Regions from separate parts of the Exiguobacterium sp. s150 genome, predicted to be linked through region 1. Evidence: predicted binding sites of a transcription regulator. Region 1 holds the regulator's gene; the other holds the start of a gene.
The links. The regulator LexA, encoded in region 1, represses DNA repair genes until DNA is damaged. The targets are predictions, from matches to a motif close to CGAACATATGTTCG.
Positions count from the first base shown of each region.

Region 2: parE (DNA topoisomerase IV subunit B) is a predicted target of LexA. The motif match lies at 7,564-7,577, and genes of this name have one in related genera.

Region 1 covers NZ_JACSMC010000005.1:98,327-107,758, forward strand. The annotation lists gene glnA (type I glutamate--ammonia ligase) at 1-1,129, shown strand, start outside; gene KNP76_RS04730 (metal-binding protein) at 1,220-1,660, opposite strand; gene lexA (transcriptional repressor LexA) at 1,660-2,280, opposite strand; gene KNP76_RS04740 (hypothetical protein) at 2,485-2,718, shown strand; gene KNP76_RS04745 (YneB family resolvase-like protein) at 2,791-3,435, shown strand; gene KNP76_RS04750 (DUF896 domain-containing protein) at 3,496-3,729, shown strand; gene tkt (transketolase) at 3,928-5,919, shown strand; gene KNP76_RS04760 (YneF family protein) at 6,048-6,281, shown strand; gene KNP76_RS04765 (ABC transporter transmembrane domain-containing protein) at 6,407-8,161, shown strand; gene KNP76_RS04770 (ABC transporter ATP-binding protein) at 8,151-9,432, shown strand, end outside.
Region 2 covers NZ_JACSMC010000006.1:11,011-20,442, reverse strand. The annotation lists gene KNP76_RS04945 (GNAT family N-acetyltransferase) at 1-336, shown strand, start outside; gene KNP76_RS04940 (GNAT family N-acetyltransferase) at 494-946, opposite strand; gene KNP76_RS04935 (MBL fold metallo-hydrolase) at 962-1,663, opposite strand; gene KNP76_RS04930 (NUDIX hydrolase) at 1,693-2,304, opposite strand; gene KNP76_RS04925 (DinB family protein) at 2,448-2,954, shown strand; gene parC (DNA topoisomerase IV subunit A) at 3,171-5,576, opposite strand; gene parE (DNA topoisomerase IV subunit B) at 5,579-7,546, opposite strand; gene KNP76_RS04910 (CoA-binding protein) at 7,676-8,080, opposite strand; gene KNP76_RS16025 (GGDEF domain-containing protein) at 8,446-9,432, shown strand, end outside.

The DNA of each region.
Region 1 (9,432 bases):
CCTTTATCCAGACCTTAACACGTGGGTTGTCTTCCCGTGGACAGATGGCAGCGGAAAAGTCGCCCGCTTGATTTGTGATATTTATAACCCAGACGGCACACCGTTCAGCGGTGACCCGCGCGGTACGCTCAAACGCAACCTTGAGCACATGCAAAAGCTTGGCTTCACGGCGTTCAACGTCGGTCCTGAGCCAGAGTTCTTCCTCTTCAAAAAGGATTTGAACGGTCAACCGACGCTCGAATTGAACGACCAAGGCGGCTACTTCGACTTGGCGCCGGTCGACCTCGGTGAGAACTGCCGTAAAGAGATCGTCATCGAGCTTGAGAACATGGGCTTTGAAATCGAAGCGTCACACCACGAAGTCGCACCAGGGCAACACGAGATCGACTTCAAATATGCGGATGCCGTGACGACAGCCGATAACATCCAAACGTTCAAGCTCGTCGTCAAGACGATTGCGGCGAAGTACGGTCTTCACGCGACATTCATGCCGAAGCCGCTCTTTGGCGTCAACGGTTCAGGGATGCACGCGAACATGTCGCTCTTCAAAGGCGACACGAACGTCTTCTACGATCCGAACGGCGAAATGGAGCTTTCAGACACGGCCCGCGCCTTCACGGCGGGAATCCTCGAGCACGCTCGTGCGTTCACGGCCATCTGTAACCCGACGGTCAACTCGTATAAGCGTCTCGTCCCAGGTTACGAAGCGCCTTGCTACGTAGCGTGGAGCGCCCGCAACCGTTCACCACTCGTTCGTGTCCCGGCGGCCCGTGGCCTCTCGACGCGTATCGAAGTACGTTCGGTCGACCCGGCGGCGAACCCGTACCTCGCGCTCTCGTCACTCTTGGCTTCAGGCCTCGACGGAATCGAGAAAGATTTGGTTGCTCCAAAACCGATCGACAGCAACATCTACGTGATGGACAAGCCTGAGCGTGTCGCGAACGGAATCGATGATCTTCCAGCGACGCTCTTCGACGCACTCGAAGTACTTCGTGGCGACAAAGTCGTCATGGACTCACTCGGCGAGCATATCGGCGAACACTTCCTCGAATTGAAAGAGATCGAGTGGGACATGTTCCGTATGCAAGTGACGGAGTGGGAACGCGATCAGTATATGACGCTCTACTAATCCAAGCAAAAAAGCGCTCGTGCCTTCTTCGGAAAGCACGGGCGCTTTTTTGCGCGTTTAAAAGGACGTCCCCGAGTGGAGACGTCCTGATTAGAACGCACGTTTGAAAAACGTGGACGTATAGTCGAGCGTCGTATGTAACGTCGTCGCGAACGTGAGCCCGAGGAAGAACGACAAGCCGAACTCGTCGAGCCAGGCGATCGCCGCCGTCTCGTACGGCGTGAACGTGAGCAGAATGACAAGCGGGAAGCCGAGATAGATGACGCGAATCAAGTCGCTCAGTACCGGTAAGTGCGAAAACAACGACCGGTGCGGTATGAGTTTCACGTAAGGCAACCAAAATCCACGGAGCGGCCCCCAACGGAAATAGGCGTCCGATTTCAAATCGAGGTCCGGGGAGAGCCAGAGCGTCCCGACGATCGCGCCGAGAAGGAGGGCGAGCGGGACATCGAGTTCAATAAAAGGCGTGGCAATCGCTAAAGCTCCGATTGCCACGAAATTCGTACGCGTATGCGTCTTACCACTCGCCATTAATGAATCGTCCGGTATACACCGATGACCTTCCCTAAAATCGACACGTTATCAAAATACATCGCCTCGAGCTCGTCGTTCTCTGGTTGTAGTCTGATTTTCGAAGCTTCTTTATAGATGCGTTTGACGGTCGCCTCGCCTTCGTCGGTCATCGCGACGACAATCTCTCCATTGTCGGCTGTGCTTTGTTGACGCACGAGCACCCGGTCTCCATCTAAGATTCCGGCGTTCACCATCGAATCTCCTGAGACAGAAAGCATGTAGACGTTATCGGCGCCGACCATGTGTGTCGGGAGCGGGAAATGTTCTTCCACGTTCTCGATTGCAGTGATCGGTGTACCGGCCGTGACTTTCCCGATGACCGGGACGTACGTGACGGCGTCGTGGTCTTCGATGACGACCGTGTCATCGCTCAAAATCTCGATTGCCCGCGGTTTCGTCTTGTCACGGCGGATAAGGCCGCGCTTTTCAAGACGGTCCAAATGACCGTGGACGGTCGAGCTTGATGCCAAACCGACGGCTTCGCCGATTTCACGGACCGAAGGCGGATAACCTTTGGCACGGACCTCGTCTTTTATAAAATCAAGTATCTGTTGTTGTCTTGCTGACATTTTTTTCAATGGAAGTCACCTCGATTATGTCGAATATCCTGCGAACGCATCCTATTCTTTATGGTCTAAGTTTAACATAGAACACATGAGCGCACAAACATTCGTTCGTTTTTTTAGCTTGACCGAACAGAAGTTCCTGTTTTATGATGAGAACAGATAAACGAACAAACGTTCTTGGGAACGTGTATTCCTATGATACGGAGGCGAAATATAATGAGAGATACAGTGAATGGAATCATCTTAGTCGGGATGTTGGTATTAGGGATGTTCGCATTTTATATGGTCGGCGAAATGAGACAAGTCGAGGTGGCGGCACCAGCCGTCGAAGACACGCGCAGTATCGAGGCGGAAGTCGCCAAGACGGAAGCGGAGACGCTTGAAGCGCGAATCATCGCTGAACGGGCTGAAAAGAATGAACGGAAGACGACCTGGTTCGCCTCGGAATAATCGTTTCTGTTTGCGAAACGACCCCGTTCCTGTGTATCGTAGAAAGGGAATGGAAAGAAAGGGAGTGACGAGATGCGAGTCGTCATTTATTGTCGCGTATCGACGAACAAGGCGGCGCAAGAGACGTCTCTCGATCGCCAAGTCGACGAATTGACGCGGATGGCGCGTCGGCTCGAGGCCGACGTCGTCGATGTCATCACCGAACAAGAGAGCGGATACGAAGTGAACCGTGGCGGGCTCCTCGACTTACTCGAACACGTATCCGCCTCGAACCTCGACGCCGTCCTCGTGACCGACGATAGCCGTCTCGGGCGAGGGAACGCTAAAATCGCGATTTTGCACACGCTCATGAAGCATGACGTTCGGCTCTTGACGATGCAATCACCAGACGAATATATCGTATCCGATGCCGAGAAGATGGTGCTCGAGATTGTGAGCGTCGTCGAGGAGTATCAGCGGAAAATCCATAACGCCAAAATCTCACGCGGGATGCGCCGGGCCGTCGCGAACGGGTTCAACCCACAGCGAAACATTCAGCACCACGACCAAGGCGGTCGGAGCCGCATCAAAGTGCCGATTGAGGAGATCGTCCAGCTACGCGAACGAGGCCTGACGTTCGCCGAAATCGCGGCCACGTTGCGCGGGTTCGGTTACGAAGTGTCGAAAGCGACCGTGAACCGGCGTTACCTCGAGCACGTCTCAGGATTGAAAACTTGATTCCTCGCCGCTGATTTTGTACAGTAGAAGAACAAATTCAGTAGAGAGGGGGCGAGCCTGATGCTAGCACCTGAACAGTTAGAACGAATCAATTTCCTCGCCAACAAAGCGAAGACAGACGGTCTGTCACAACAAGAGATGGACGAGCAACAAGCGCTTCGTCAGCAATATTTGAAAGCGTTCCGACAATCGTTCAAGTCCCAGATGATGGGCATGAAGGTGGTCGATCCGGAAGGAAACGACGTGACGCCACAAAAACTAAAAGAAGAGCAAGATCGACAACGCTCCGAGTGACTTCGAATGCACATCCTATTTCATATAGGATGTGCATGTTTGTTATACACGAACAAGGATAAGGTTCGACGATTGACGGGTAAACAAAGCGAAGGAAGTAAACGATTTCAATCAATGTGTTATACTAATTAATTAGTTGTGACACACGAATGAGTGTGCTAAAATATGACGGGTAGAAACTTTGTAACAACAGAGAGGATGAAATTAGTGGAAACAACTACTAAAGAATTATTAGCGATTAACTCGATTCGGACGCTCTCGATTGATGCGGTCCAAAAAGCGAACTCTGGTCACCCGGGTATGCCGATGGGTGCGGCTCCGATGGCGTTCACGCTTTGGACAGATAAGATGCGTCACAACCCGAAAAACCCGAACTGGTTCAACCGCGACCGGTTCGTGCTTTCAGCGGGACACGGTTCGATGCTCTTGTACTCGCTCCTTCACTTATCTGGTTACGACCTTTCACTCGACGATCTCAAATCGTTCCGTCAAATGGATTCGAAGACGCCTGGACACCCAGAGTACCGTCACACGGCCGGTGTCGACGCGACGACTGGACCGCTCGGCCAAGGGATTGCCATGGCAGTCGGGATGGCGATGGCAGAGAAACATTTGGAAGCGACATACAACCGTGATGAGTTCAAAGTGGTTGACCACTTCACATACGGGATTTGCGGAGACGGTGACTTGATGGAAGGCGTGTCGGCAGAAGCTGCCTCACTCGCTGGTCACTTGAAGCTCGGCAAGCTCGTCGTCCTTTATGATTCAAACGACATCTCACTCGACGGTGACCTTCACAAGTCGTTCTCGGAGAGCGTCGAAGACCGTTTCAACGCATACGGCTGGCAAGTCATCCGTGTCGAGGACGGAACGGACATCGACACGATCGCGAAGGCGATCGATGAAGCGAAAGCGGAGACGTCGAAACCGACGCTCATCGAAGTGAAGACGGTCATCGGCTTCGGTTCACCGAACAAGTCAGGGAAATCGGCGTCGCACGGCGCACCACTCGGCGAAGCCGAAATCGAGCTCACGAAACAGTTCTACAAGTGGGAAGGCGAGAACTTCTACGTGCCGACTGAAGTGTATGACTTGTTCAACGAGAAAGTCATCGAGCCGGGCGCGAAGTATGAGTCGGACTGGAACGAACTCGTCGAAGCTTACAAATCGGCTCATCCAGAGCTCGGTGCCCAATTCGAGCGTGCGATGAACAACGAACTCCCAGAAGGTTGGGACAGCGAGTTGCCGACGTTTGAAATCGGCTCGAAGAAAGCGACACGTCAGACGAGCGGAGAAGTATTGAACGCGATCGCGAAAGCAGTTCCGACGCTCTTCGGTGGGTCGGCTGACCTCGCCGGTTCGAACAACTCGATGATTAAAGGTGCGGCGGACTTCGACGAAGATCCGGCTGGTCGCAACATCTGGTTCGGTGTCCGTGAGTTCGCGATGGCAGCTGCCGTCAACGGCATGGCCCTCCACGGTGGCGTTCTTCCTTACGGCGCGACGTTCTTCGTCTTCTCAGACTACCTCCGTCCAGCGGTCCGTTTGGCTGCCCTCATGGGTCTCCCGTCGACGTTCATCTTGACGCACGATTCGATTGCGGTCGGTGAAGATGGTCCGACACACGAACCGGTCGAGCACTTGATGAGCTTCCGCGCGATGCCAAACGTTTCAGTTCTCCGCCCAGCGGATGGGAAAGAGACGATCGCGGCTTGGAAACAGGCGGTGACGACGACATCGACACCATCACTTCTCGTCTTGACGCGTCAAGCGCTTCCTGAGCTTGAAGGGACGTCAGTCGAGCAGGCGGCGAAAGGTGCATACGTCGTCGCGGGCGACTCGAACGGGGCGGACGTGCTTCTCCTCGGTACGGGTTCTGAAGTCCACGTCCTCGTCGAAGCGCGCGAACAACTCGCTTCAGAAGGCGTGAACGCGGCTGTCGTGTCGATGCCTTCTTGGGAATTGTTCGAAGCACAATCGGCTGAATACAAAGAGTCTGTCCTTCCGTCATCTGTGACGAAGCGCGTCTCGCTCGAAGCGGGATCGACGCTCGGATGGTACAAATACGTCGGCTTCGGCGGTAAAGTACTCGGAATCGACAAGTTCGGGGCCTCGGCTCCTGGCGACCTCCTCATGAAGGAGTATGGCATGTCGGTCGAGAACGTCGTCGACGCTGTCAAATCGCTTTAAATCAAGAACCGTCGTGATGTCATCCGTTTCTGGAGGGCATCACGATTTTTTTTCTGACGACTAGCGAATTAGCGTAATATAGTGTATAGTAAAAAACGATGTTTCATATGGTAGAGGAGGTAAAAACCTTGAGTACATTGTTCTGGATTCTTATCGTCGTAGCAGCACTCATCGGAGGTATCGCGATCGGTTTCTTCATCGCTCGTAAATACATGATGAACTACCTCGAACAAAACCCGCCAATCAATGAAGACATGATTCGCACGTTGATGATGCAGATGGGTCAAAAACCGTCACAGAAGAAAGTCAACCAAGTGATGCGTGCCATGAACGTTCAAATGAAGAACGAAAAGAAATCATAATGTTTGTGTTTGAGACACTCCGCCATCGCGGAGTGTTTTTTCGTACCCATATTTTGTTAGACAATCGAACAAACTTTCGCTACCATAAATGAATAGTCTTATTTCAAGATAAGGGGGCGATTCACATTCGTGTATTTAAACAATTATCATGGTTTTTCAAGCTTGAATGGCGAACGTATGCGCTCGGGATCGTGCTGCTCATGTTCGTCGCCGCACTCGAGCTCGTACCGCCACGCATCATCGGCCGCATCGTCGACGAGATGAACGAAGGGTCGCTTGAGCGAAACCTATTATGGCTCCTCCTCGGTGGACTCGCAGCCGTCGGGATTGGCAACTATGTCGCGCGCTTCTTCTGGCGCTACTTCATCTTCGGTGCCTCGATTCGGCTCGGGCGATTGCTCCGGAGCCAGCTCTATCGACATTTCACCGATTTGGATCAACGGTTTTATAAGAAGTCCCGTGTCGGCGATTTGATGGCCCACGCGACGAACGACGTGCAAGCCGTCTCGATGACGGCCGGTGCCGGGATTTTGACGCTCGTCGACAGTGTGACGATGGGGACGTTCGTCATCATCACGATGGTGACGACGATCAGTTGGAAGTTGACGGTCGTCGCGCTCTTACCGCTACCAATCATGGTCGCCTTGACGACACGTTACGGAAAGTTACTACATAGCCGCTTCGGCGTCGCGCAGGCGGCGTTCTCGGAGCTAAACGACAAAGTCCAAGAGAGCGTCAGTGGCGTCCGTGTCTTAAAGTCGACCGGGGAAGTCGGGCGTGACGTCGATTCGTTCGAGACGCTCTCGGACGAGGTCATGGCAAAGAACGTCCGCGTCGCCAAAATCGACGCCCTGTATGACCCGACCATCTTCGGTATCGTGGGGTTATCGTATATCCTCTCGATCGGTTACGGCGCATACTTGATTGAACAAGGCGAACTGACAATCGGACAAATCGTCAGCTTCACCGCTTACCTCAGTTTACTCACGTGGCCGATGCTCGCCTTCGGCTGGCTATTCAACATCGTCGAACGTGGTCGCGCTTCATACGACCGAATCGAGCGTATGCTCGCCGTCAAACCTGAGATTCAAGACGATCCGGTCGCGGCGACGAAGCTCGCGCACTCGGAGGTTGAGGCGGACATCCGTTCGTTCGCCTATGACGAACATGCCGTCCTTACAGACGTCTCGTTCCGGCTCGAACGTGGGAAGACGCTCGGCGTGGTCGGTCGGACCGGTTCCGGGAAGACAACGCTCGTCCGTCTGTTGACGCGTGAGTACGATGTGAGCGAAGGGAAAGTCAAAATCGGGGGCATCAACATCCGACAAGTGCAGAAACAGGTCCTGCTCGAGCGGGTCGCGCTCGTCCCGCAAGACCATTTCTTATTCTCAGACTCGATCGCAAGCAACATCGCGTTCGGTCGCCCGGACGCAAAAATGGATGAAATCATGGAGGCGGCGAAAATCGCAGAGGTCCATGACGACATCATGCGCCTCCCGGACGGATATGCGACGCTTGTCGGGGAACGCGGCGTCACGCTGTCTGGCGGACAGAAGCAGCGTATCTCAATCGCGCGGGCGCTCATGGTCGAGGCGGACGTGCTCATCCTCGATGATGCGTTATCTGCCGTCGATGCGAAGACAGAGGAAGCGATTATCGACCATTTTCGAACCGGCAATCCGGATCAATCGCGTCTCATTGTGGCGCATCGACTGTCGGCCGTCGAACATGCGGACGAGATTCTCGTCCTCGAAGCAGGACGCGTCATCCAACGGGGGAGTCACGCCGACTTGATTCGACAAGACGGTTGGTATAAAGACACGTATGATCGTCAACAGCTCGAGGCGATTGTAGAAGGAGGTGGCCATCATGAAGCATGATATTCAGGAATGGGCGGTCATCAAGCGGCTACTTGGCTATACGAAACGGTATGGTCGACCGCTCGGCCTCGCGTTCGTCTTCCTGTTGCTCGCGACAGGCGCGAAGCTCGCCGGACCGTTTTTAATCAAGGTGTTCATCGATGAGTTCGTCACGCCGGGCGTCTATCCGACGAACTGGGTCGTCACACTTTTCGTCGTCTATATGGTGCTCCACGTGTCGGCGATCGTATTCGATTATTTGCAGTCCATCTCGTTTCAAAAGATTGCGCTCAAAATCGTCCAAAACATCCGAATCGACATTTTCAAACATGTGATGGGAATGCGTCTCGCCTACTTCGACCGGACCCCGGCCGGCGTGCTCGTCTCCCGGATCACGAATGACACGGAAGCCGTCAAAGAGTTGTACGTCGGTGTCATGAGTACGTTCGTCCAGTCAGGGGTGCAGTTGCTCGGGACGTACATTTTCCTTTACATCCTCGAGCCGACGCTCGCGACGATGGGGCTCGTGCTCGTCCCGTTGTTTTGGCTCATCATCTGGGCGTACCGCCGATACTCGACGAAGTATTTCGCGCAAGTGCGCGATTTGTTGTCCCAATTGAACGCCCAATTGAACGAGTCGATTAACGGCATGGGCATCGTGCAACAGTTCCGTCAAGAAGAGCGGTTGATTCGCCAGTTTGAAGAGACGAACGAAGCGCATCAAGAGGCGCGTTACCGCAACTTGAAGCTCGATAGCATGTTGCTGCGCCCGATCATCGAACTGCTGCTCGCCTTCTCGATTATCGGTCTGCTCGGCTACTACGGTGTCTTGTCGACGACCGAACAAGTCCAAGTCGGGGTCGTCTATGCGTTCATCAGCTATATCGAACGCATCTTCCGCCCGGTGCTCGATATTATGCAACGGTTGAGCGAGTTCCAACAGGCCGTCGTCTCGGCCGACCGCGTCTTCAAGATTCTCGACACGGACGAGCCGGCCCCTGGGAAGAGGCTTCCGGGAGAAGCGGAAGTCGTCTCGGGAGAGGTCCGCTTCGACAACGTCACGTTCAGTTATGACGGCGAAGTCGACGTGCTGAAGAACATCTCGTTTGTCGCAAAGCCAGGGGAAACGGTCGCGCTCGTCGGCCACACCGGCAGCGGGAAGAGCTCGATCATCAACTTGCTGACGCGGTTCTATCCGTATCAATCCGGTCAAATCACGATTGATGGACAACCGATTGAACAGTTTGAAGAGGCGGAACTACGGGACAAGGTCGGCCTCGTCCTTCAAGACC
Region 2 (9,432 bases), on a different contig from region 1:
CGTGAGGACAAACAAGTATTCTTGGCATTCGACGAGACGACTTGTATCGGACAAATCCGTGTCGCAAGAGACTGGAACCGTTTTGCATATATCGAGAACATCGCTGTGCAGAAAGCGTATCGAAACAGCGGGCTCGGTCATTTGTTAATCGGTGTTGTAGAGACGTGGGCAAAAGAGCAATCGTTGCTCGGATTGTCACTCGAAGCGCAGAACGATAACGTGATCGCGTGTCGATTTTATGCGAAAGAAGGGTTCGCGCTCGGCGGTGTCGATACACTCAAACAAACCGGCAATCCGAACATCGACATGACGTTGTATTGGTACAAGATTTTCTGAGTTGCAGCTGAGAGGAGAGACGTCACATCTGGCATCGATTTTCTCTGCTTTTTTTATTAGTTTACATAACATATATTATCAGTAAAAATAAAACTCTGTCTCAATCCTTTAGTATACTTAAAGAAGTGAGACAGAATGAGAGAAATGAGACGAGATGTTATGCACGTGTAAATCGAATCAATGTGACACCGGGTTCCGGTTCGAATTCAGAGCTCGCTTCAAACCCTAACTTCTTATACAGACGCTTTGCTGGACCGTTATGTTTTCCGGTATGGACATAAACTAGCTTGTCTTCATGAAGGCTTAGGACGTGTTCGAGCAAAGTCGTCGCCAGTCTCGCCCGAAAATACGTCGGATCAATACACAGCTTTGTGACTTCGACCGTTGTCTCGGCCGTCTCGATCGTGATAAATCCAATCAACCGCTCGTCGTTATACAATCCGTAACTCTCACCGGGTAAATTTTGAATCACTTCAACCGTCTCATATCGAGCTGGAATCTCATCGAAACCGATCAACTCAGCCTCGACCGCGTAGGCATTTCGTTGAATCTCGAGCATTTGCTCAGCCGAACGATATTGCGTCGTCTGAATCTCACGTAGCTCCATCATCTCACACCTCCTCCTTTACCGTGAAAACAGCCGTGCCCGTTTACGCTTCGCGCGTTTTAGCGCCCGATAGAGCCGATGAGTCCCTTCAATCGATTTTCCATGGCCTACGAACGTATGACGTGGCGCGAGATCGATCAACTTCTCGGCGTTCTCGACAGCGGCCGACTTATCCCATGTCGCCAGTCCAGGAAGCGGGAAAAGCGGTCTGACGTCCCCTGCCACAGCGACTCCCCCATGCGATTGAAACGCGTCGCCTGCGAACAGAATCCGACTCGCTTCATCAAAATAAGCGACGGATCCCGGTGTGTGACCGGCAGCGTGATAGACGCGGAACCCGAACAACCGCTCACCTGGGTCTAACCGCTTGTCCGGCAACGAATGAATTGTCGGGAGCGAGCCTTTAATTTTAAGCTCCCGCTCATCCGGGTCGGTCGTCCGATCCCCTTCAAGCAATCGGGCATCGCGGCGCGAGATGTACAACTCGGCATGAGGATGGACTTTCAAGATGCGATCGACACCTCCGACGTGGTCGCCGTGGGCATGCGTCAATAAAATGGCAAGAAGCGGCCGTTCAAGCGACTCGATATAGGCCAAAATGTCCGCGGCGTTCCGTTCAAGTGCCGTATCAATCAAGACGAGCCCGAGCTCTCTTTCAATCAATTGGACGTTAATCGGCAGTACCGGCGCGTAAAAGGTCAGTTGATGAACATGTTCCAAGCGTGTAATGACCACACAATCCCCTCCCCTCAATCAAACAATGTCACCCAGTCTTCTTGCCATCGGGCGTCAAAACACATATGGAGTTGCTCGAGCGTGTTCCGAGCGAGCGAGAGCGGCGGCAACGCGTCCCGTGTGAAAAAGCCGACGTCACTCGTCTCATAGCTCACCTGCGCCTCCCCGCCAATCAGCTCGCATTCGATAAACAGTTTATAGTAATGCTGCGACATGGGCGGATGTGGGTGATGATGCATATCAAACAAGGCGACGAGACGGATCGGTGCGACATCAAATCCCGCTTCCTCCTCAATCTCTTTGACGATATTCTCCGTAGGCGAGAGCCCGACCTCGCAAAAGCCACCCGGAAGCGTCCAACGTCCTTCTGAACGTTCTTTGACGAGCAACAACCGGTCTTCTTGGAAGACGACACCCCGTACGTCAAGCTTTGGTGTCGGATAGCCATCAATGTGCGTCAACTCGGTGATCTCGTCCAATGCGAGATTGGATTGTCGTTCAAACATCTCGGTCGCAATCTGTTGCAGCTCAAGGTACCGCTCGCGGTCAAACTCGTCTTTCGTGAACGTCAAGCCGGCCTGAGCCAATGCCTGTAGCCGTTTGGCCCAATCGAGCCATTCTGACATAGTCATCCCTCCATCGTTTGTCCTGCTACTCATTTCGCCGCAGGGGTGAGTTGTTCCTCTTCAAGAATACCCGCTTCTAGCAGAAAGTACGTATCGTGCACATGATATACTTCATACAATATGATTCATCAAGGAGGAAACGTATGACGATGCTTATATTGTCCCAATTCAAAGACGATTTGGACGGTTATACCGAGCGACAGTTGCGATATCAGGCAGCAGACGATATCTGGTCAATCGGACAAATGTACGACCATATCATCGTGGTGGCTGAGGAATATGCGGATGAGATTAAACGGTGTCTCGCTTCCACTGAAGAGCAACCGCTCGGGAAGACCGAGTTCGGTGAACGGTTGTTTCAGGCCGGTGGGTTCCCTCCGATGAAAATCCGTTTACTTGACGAAATGAACCAACCTCCGAACAATACGGACAAACGGGAACTGCTCGAACGCCGGATCGATGCATTGCTTTCCCGTCTTGAGCGCCTCGAACCGTTCGTCCGGTCGGCAAATCCTTACGTTAAAGCCCAGCATGGCGGTTTTGGCTGGTTGAACGCACAAGAGTGGTACGCCCTGATCGAGATGCATACCCGCCATCACTTGCGCCAACAGGCCGATTTGGAACGGTATCTTATGGAGGCTGACATCTAAGACGTATTCAAAAAGACGCCTCGCGCGTCTTTTGTTCATTTCTCATCGTAAAAGCTTTCTGTAAACGAATCATTTAGTCCGTACCGCTCGTCAAGCAACCATTTCATTTCAAGATCGATGTCGCGAATCCAGCTACTTTTCAAGCTTCTGTCTCCTTAAATACATTTATACCGGAACGAAAAAACCCTGCACAACGTCTGTTGTACAGGGCCCTCCTCAATCGAGGTACACGTCTTCAATCTCACCGAACGTCTCCTCGTCAAACACGAACGAGCCGTTGGCGTAGCGGTCTAGAAGCGTCAACTGCTTCGTCTTGACCGTCTTCGCTTTCTTTTTCCCGATAATGTGGAGCGTCTCATCGTCATGCACCGGGAGCACACGACGAATCTGATGCGGTTTCGATTTGACTTCACGGATGAGCATCGTCCCACGCAAGTTACGGTTCGTGCAATCGAACTGATCCTCGAGCTTCATCTTCTTGACTGCGCCACGCTGCGTCACGAGGACGAAGAGAGGCGGCGTGAAGAAGGCAAACGCATCGGCGACCGTGTCACCATCCTTCAAGTTCATCGCCTTGACGCCGGCGGCACGTTGCCCGACGACCGGTACGTCATCTTCCTTGAACCAGAGCCCATAGCCTCGCTCCGAGACGAGGAACAATTGGCCCGGCCCGTCGCTGATCCCTGCGAAGACGACCGTATCATCGCCTTTTAACTTGAGCGCCATGAGCGCTTTCGACTTACGCTGGGCGTCATAGTCACGGAGCGGCGTCCGTTTGACCATGCCGTCACGCGTCACGAACAGGCAGTGTGCGTCGGTATCGAACGTCGAGACGACATCGGCCGAGACGACTTGCTCGCCTTCAATCGGCACGAGGTTAGCCACGTGCTGTCCGGCATCCTTCCATTTCGACTCTGGGATTTGATGGACCGGGATGAGCAAGTAGCTGCCTTTGTTCGTCCAGACGAGCAAGTGGTCCGTCGTCATTGCCTGGGTGACGAGGACAGGACGGTCCTTGTCTTTCATGTCCGGCATCTCGTCGCTCGAGGCGCCGTATGAGCGCATCGACGAGCGTTTGACGTAACCGTCACGGCTGACGAAGACCATCGTCTCTTCGACGGCGATCATGACCTCGGTCTTCAGCTTCAACTCCTCGACCTCAGACTCGATGACCGAACGTCGCGCATCACCGAACTCGTCACGGAGCGCCGTGAGTTCTTTCGAGATGAGCTTCCGTTTCGTCGCGTCGACGTTCAAGATGTTCGCGAGACGCGTGATCTCTTTTTGGAGCGCCTTCGCCTCTTTTTGAAGCTCGACGATATCCGTGTTCGTCAAGCGATACAATTGAAGCATGACGACCGCTTCGGCTTGGCGGTCCGAGAACGAGAAGCGCGCCATGAGCTTCTGTTTCGCCTCGGCTTTATCTTTCGCCGAACGGATGAGTTCGAGCGTCTCATCTAAGACCGAGATGGCCTGTTCAAGCGCGTCGACGATTTCGGCGCGTTTCTTCGCCTGCTCGAGCTCGAACGTCGTCCGCCGCGTCACGACCTCTTCGACGTGTTTCAAATAGGCATCGATGATCGGCAGCAGTCCCATCTGTTTCGGTGTCCGGTTGACGATCGAGACCATGTTGTAGTTGTAGGCGAGCTGCAGGTCGGTATGCTTCAAGAAGAAGTGGAGCACACCTTCCGCGTCGGCCTCTTTCTTCAACTCGATGACGACACGGACGCCGGTCCGGTCGGTCTCATCGCGGACCTCGGCGACGCCTTCGACCTTCTTGTCGAGACGGAGTTCTTCCATCTTCTTGACGAGGTTCGCCTTGTTCACCTCATATGGGAGCTCCGTGATCGTAATTTGTTCACGGCCACCCTTGAGCGGTTCGATGACCGATTTGGCACGGATGATGACCTTGCCTTTTCCGGTCTCGAACGCCTTCAAGATGCCGTCGCGACCCATGACGATCCCGCCGGACGGGAAATCCGGTCCTTGCATGTACTCGAGCGCTTCCGTCGCCGTTTGGACCTGACCTTTCAGGCGGGCGATGGCGAGATTGAGCACCTCGGTCAAGTTGTGCGGCGGGATCTCGGTGGCGTAACCGGCCGAGATGCCCGTCGTCCCGTTCATAAGCAGGTTCGGGAGAAGTGACGGCAAGACGAGCGGCTCTTCGGTCGAATCGTCGAAGTTCGGCGTGTAGTCGACCGTGTTCTTCGAGATCGACGTCAGCATGACGCCGGCGATCTTCGATAGCCGGGCCTCGGTATACCGCATCGCGGCAGCCGAGTCGCCGTCCATCGAGCCGTTGTTCCCGTGCATGTCGATGAGCGGATAACGTAACTTCCAGTCCTGTGACAGGCGTACCATCGCCTCATAGACGGAGCTGTCACCGTGCGGGTGATAGTTCCCGATGACGTTCCCGACCGTCTTGGCCGATTTGCGGTACGGTTTCTCGTTCGTGTTGCCCTCATGGTGCATCGCATACAGGATACGGCGCTGAACGGGTTTGAGCCCGTCACGCGCGTCCGGAAGCGCCCGGTCCTGAATGATATATTTCGAGTAACGCCCGAAACGGTCACCGACGACCTGTTCGAGCGACAAGTTTAAAATGTGTTGAATCGTCGACATCGTTACATCACTTCCTCAATCGCTTTAGTCACGTGTTCATTGGCGATGATCGAATCATCTTCCTGGAGGCCGAAGGCGACGTTCTCCTCGATCCACTCACGGCGATGGGCGACGTTGTCTCCCATGAGCACCGAGACGCGCTTGTCGGCGATGGCGGCGTCGTCTACCGTGACACGGATGAGCGTCCGTGTGTCCGGGTTCATCGTCGTCTCCCATAACTGGTCGGCGTTCATCTCCCCGAGACCTTTGTAGCGCTGGAGGATATACCCCTTCTTATACACTTTGACGAGCTTCTCGAGCGCCTCTTCGTCCCAGGCGTACTCGAACTGTTCCGACTTGCCTTTGCCTTTCGAGATACGATAGAGCGGCGGCAAAGCGACGAACACTTTGCCCGCCTCGACGAGCGGCCGCATATAGCGGAAGAAGAACGTCAGCAGGAGCACTTGGATGTGCGCCCCGTCCGTATCGGCGTCGGTCATGATGATGACCTTGTCGAAATTGCAGTCCTCGAGGTCGAAGTCGTGGCCGACGCCGGCCCCGATCGCATGGATGATCGTGTTGATCTCCTCGTTCTTCATGATGTCCTGAAGCTTCGACTTCTCCGAGTTGATGACCTTCCCGCGGAGCGGCAGGATGGCTTGGAACGTCCGGTCACGGCCCTGTTTGGCCGAACCGCCGGCCGAGTCACCCTCGACGAGGAACAGTTCGTTCTTGGCGGCGTTCTTCGACGTCGCCGGCGTCAGTTTCCCGTTCAAGATGCTCGAACGTTTCTTCTTCTTGCCGTTACGAGCCTCTTCACGCGCCTTGCGGGCGGCTTCGCGGGCCTGGGCGGCACGGATCGCCTTCTTGATGAGCATCGTCGCCATCTGTGGGTTCTCCTCGAGGAAGATCGTCAACTGCTTCGCCATGACGCTGTCCGAACTCGTCCGCGCTTCCGGCGAGCCGAGTTTCGACTTCGTCTGTCCCTCGAACTGGAGGAACTCCTCGGGGATTCGGACCGAGACGATGAGCGTGAGCCCTTCGCGGACGTCGCCACCGTCGAGGTTCTTGTCTTTCTCTTTCAACAAGCCGTTCTTACGTGCGTATTCGTTCACGACGCGGGTCATCGCCGTCTTGGCGCCGACCTCGTGCGTGCCGCCGTCGCGTGTCCGGACGTTATTGACGAACGAGAGGACGTTCTCGGAGTAGGCGTCCGTGAACTGGAAGGCGAGCTCGAGCTCGATGTCGTTCTCTGTCCCTTCGAAATAGACGATCGGGTGGAGCGTCGCCTTGTCGTCGTTTAAATATTGGACGAACTCGGCGATCCCTTCCTCGTAATGGAACCTCTCTTCCTTGTCAGTTCGTTCGTCTTTCAGCGTGATCGTGAGTCCTTTCAAGAGGAACGCCGACTCGCGCAACCGTTCGGCGAGCGTGTCGTAGTTGTAGGTCGTCGTCGAGAAGATCGAGGCGTCCGGTTTAAAATAGACGCTCGTGCCGGTCTGGCGCGTCTTCCCGGTCTCGAGGAGCGTCGTCTGCGGGATTCCGCCGTCGGCAAACGTCTGCTCGAACAGCTTGCCGTCACGGTGAATCGTCACGACGACCTTGCTCGACAGTGCGTTCACGACCGAGGCGCCGACCCCGTGGAGGCCCCCGGACGTCTTATAGCCGCCTTGACCGAACTTTCCGCCGGCATGGAGCACCGTGAAGATGACCTCTGGCGTCGGTTTGCCGGAAGCGTGCATCCCCGTCGGCATGCCGCGGCCATGGTCGCGGACCGTGATGGCATCGTCTTTATGAATCGTCACATCGATTTGCCCGCCGAACCCGGCGAGCGCCTCGTCGATCGCGTTATCGACGATCTCGTAGACGAGATGGTGGAGACCGCGATGGTCGGTCGAACCGATGTACATCCCTGGTCGTTTACGGACGGCCGTGAGTCCTTCGAGCACCTGAATGGCGTCTTCATTGTAATTGAATAAATCTGTTGACATTTTCGTCACCTCAATTTCGAACACACGTTCGTTTTCTTTCCTATTGTATAGCTGTTTTTCGATTCTGGCAAGCCCGCCCCCGACGCGCGAGGCACGTGAAAAAAAGGAGACCTGCCAAGGAGGCAGGTCTTAACCGATCAAGCGGGCGTGCTCGACATAGATGCATCGGTTCTCGACGTAATCGATCCCGGCTTCGCGGGCGATCCGTTCCGCGTCAGCGCTCGAGAGACCGAGCTGGTTGAAGATGAGCCCGACATCCCCGTGTCGGACGGCATCCTCGGCGACCTCGGCCAAATACTCGCTGCGACGAAAGACGTCGACGATATCGATATGGCCAGGAATACTCTCGACGGTCGGATACACTTTCCGTCCGTTCCACGTCTCGAGCGTCGGGTTGACCGGGATGACGGTGTAGCCTTGCAACAACAAATAGTCGGCGATTTGATTCGCGGTCTTGTTCGGGTTCGAGGAGATCCCGACGACGGCGATCGTCTTTGCTTCTTCGAGCAATCGTTTCAAATGCTGGTCATCCATTCTAGTTTGCCCCCTTTTGTTTACGTTCTCAGTGTACCGTTACCTCATTCCCTGTTTCAAGGTTTATTTTCAGATTCCATACAACTGTAACTCTTTTCTTTTTTTAAAACAAATCAATTGGTTCACTATAAATTATTATGTAAACCATGTTCATTGGCGTCTTTTTCAGTTTCACGAACGGGGCGTATGAGAACCGTGCAAATTGGCGCGAACCTGTACGCAATCAAACCTTGCGTGAAATATCTATTTCACGCAAGGATAACGACCGTTCCAAGCGGGTCGATGGCGAGCGATTGACTCGAATTTCGAAACAAATATGTGCAAATGGAGCCGGTTTCGATATACTGAGTAAAGGAGGTGTTCGCGTGGGGACAACCTATGAGGAACGTCGCGGTACGTTATATAACTATCGCATCACATTATACGGGAACGCGCTCGCATGGTTGATTCATGTCGTGTTCTTCGTCACCTTTTTACGGCTCGACGTCATGTTGCTCGCCTGGTCGAACGTCGCCAGCGTGCTGTATTACACGATTTCGTTTTACTTCGTACATAAACGCTACTATCGGACATTCTTCGTCGGCCTGTTCGTCGAGGTCGTCTACAATGCCGTCATCTCAACGATCGTCCTCGGTTGGGATGCGAACGTTCATTACTTCATCATCATGGTCGCCTATGGCGTGTTCTTCATGCCGAACGTGAATCGAGGTGCGCGCGTCGCGACGACCGGCATCGCCATGGCGATTTACGGCTCGCTTTACTTGTTCGTGTCGGATGGCACAGAAGCGCTTGCGCCCGCCTTCGAGCAAGCGCTCGGCTTGTTCTGCCTCTTGTCGACGATCGGGCTCATTGCAGGACTGTCGTTCATCTTCGAAGGATCGGTCGTCGAAGTGACGAACGAGCTCGAGGGGACGAACGAACGGCTGCATACCCTCGCCTCGCGCGACGGCCTGACCGGTCTCTACAATCGACTGACCGGGACGTCACGCATCGAGGAGGGCGTCGCGCGTGCGGTGCAGGAAGGCCGACCGTACGCCGTCGCTCTGGCCGACATCGATCACTTCAAGGCGTTCAACGAGCGGCACGGTCATGATTGCGGCGACCTCGTCTTGCGCCGCGTCGCCACGACGCTGACATGGACGGACGCCGTCTGTGTCCGTTGGGGCGGAGAAGAGTTCTTACTCTTCCTCGTCGGGGAGACAGAGGCCGACATTGACGAACGGCTCGACGAGCTGCTTAGCCGTATCAAATCGACCGAAACGATTTATGAGGGGGCTCGCCTTCACGTCACGATGACGATCGGCGTCGCCCATCGCGATGGCAAAACACTAGAAGCGGTCGAACGCCTCGTC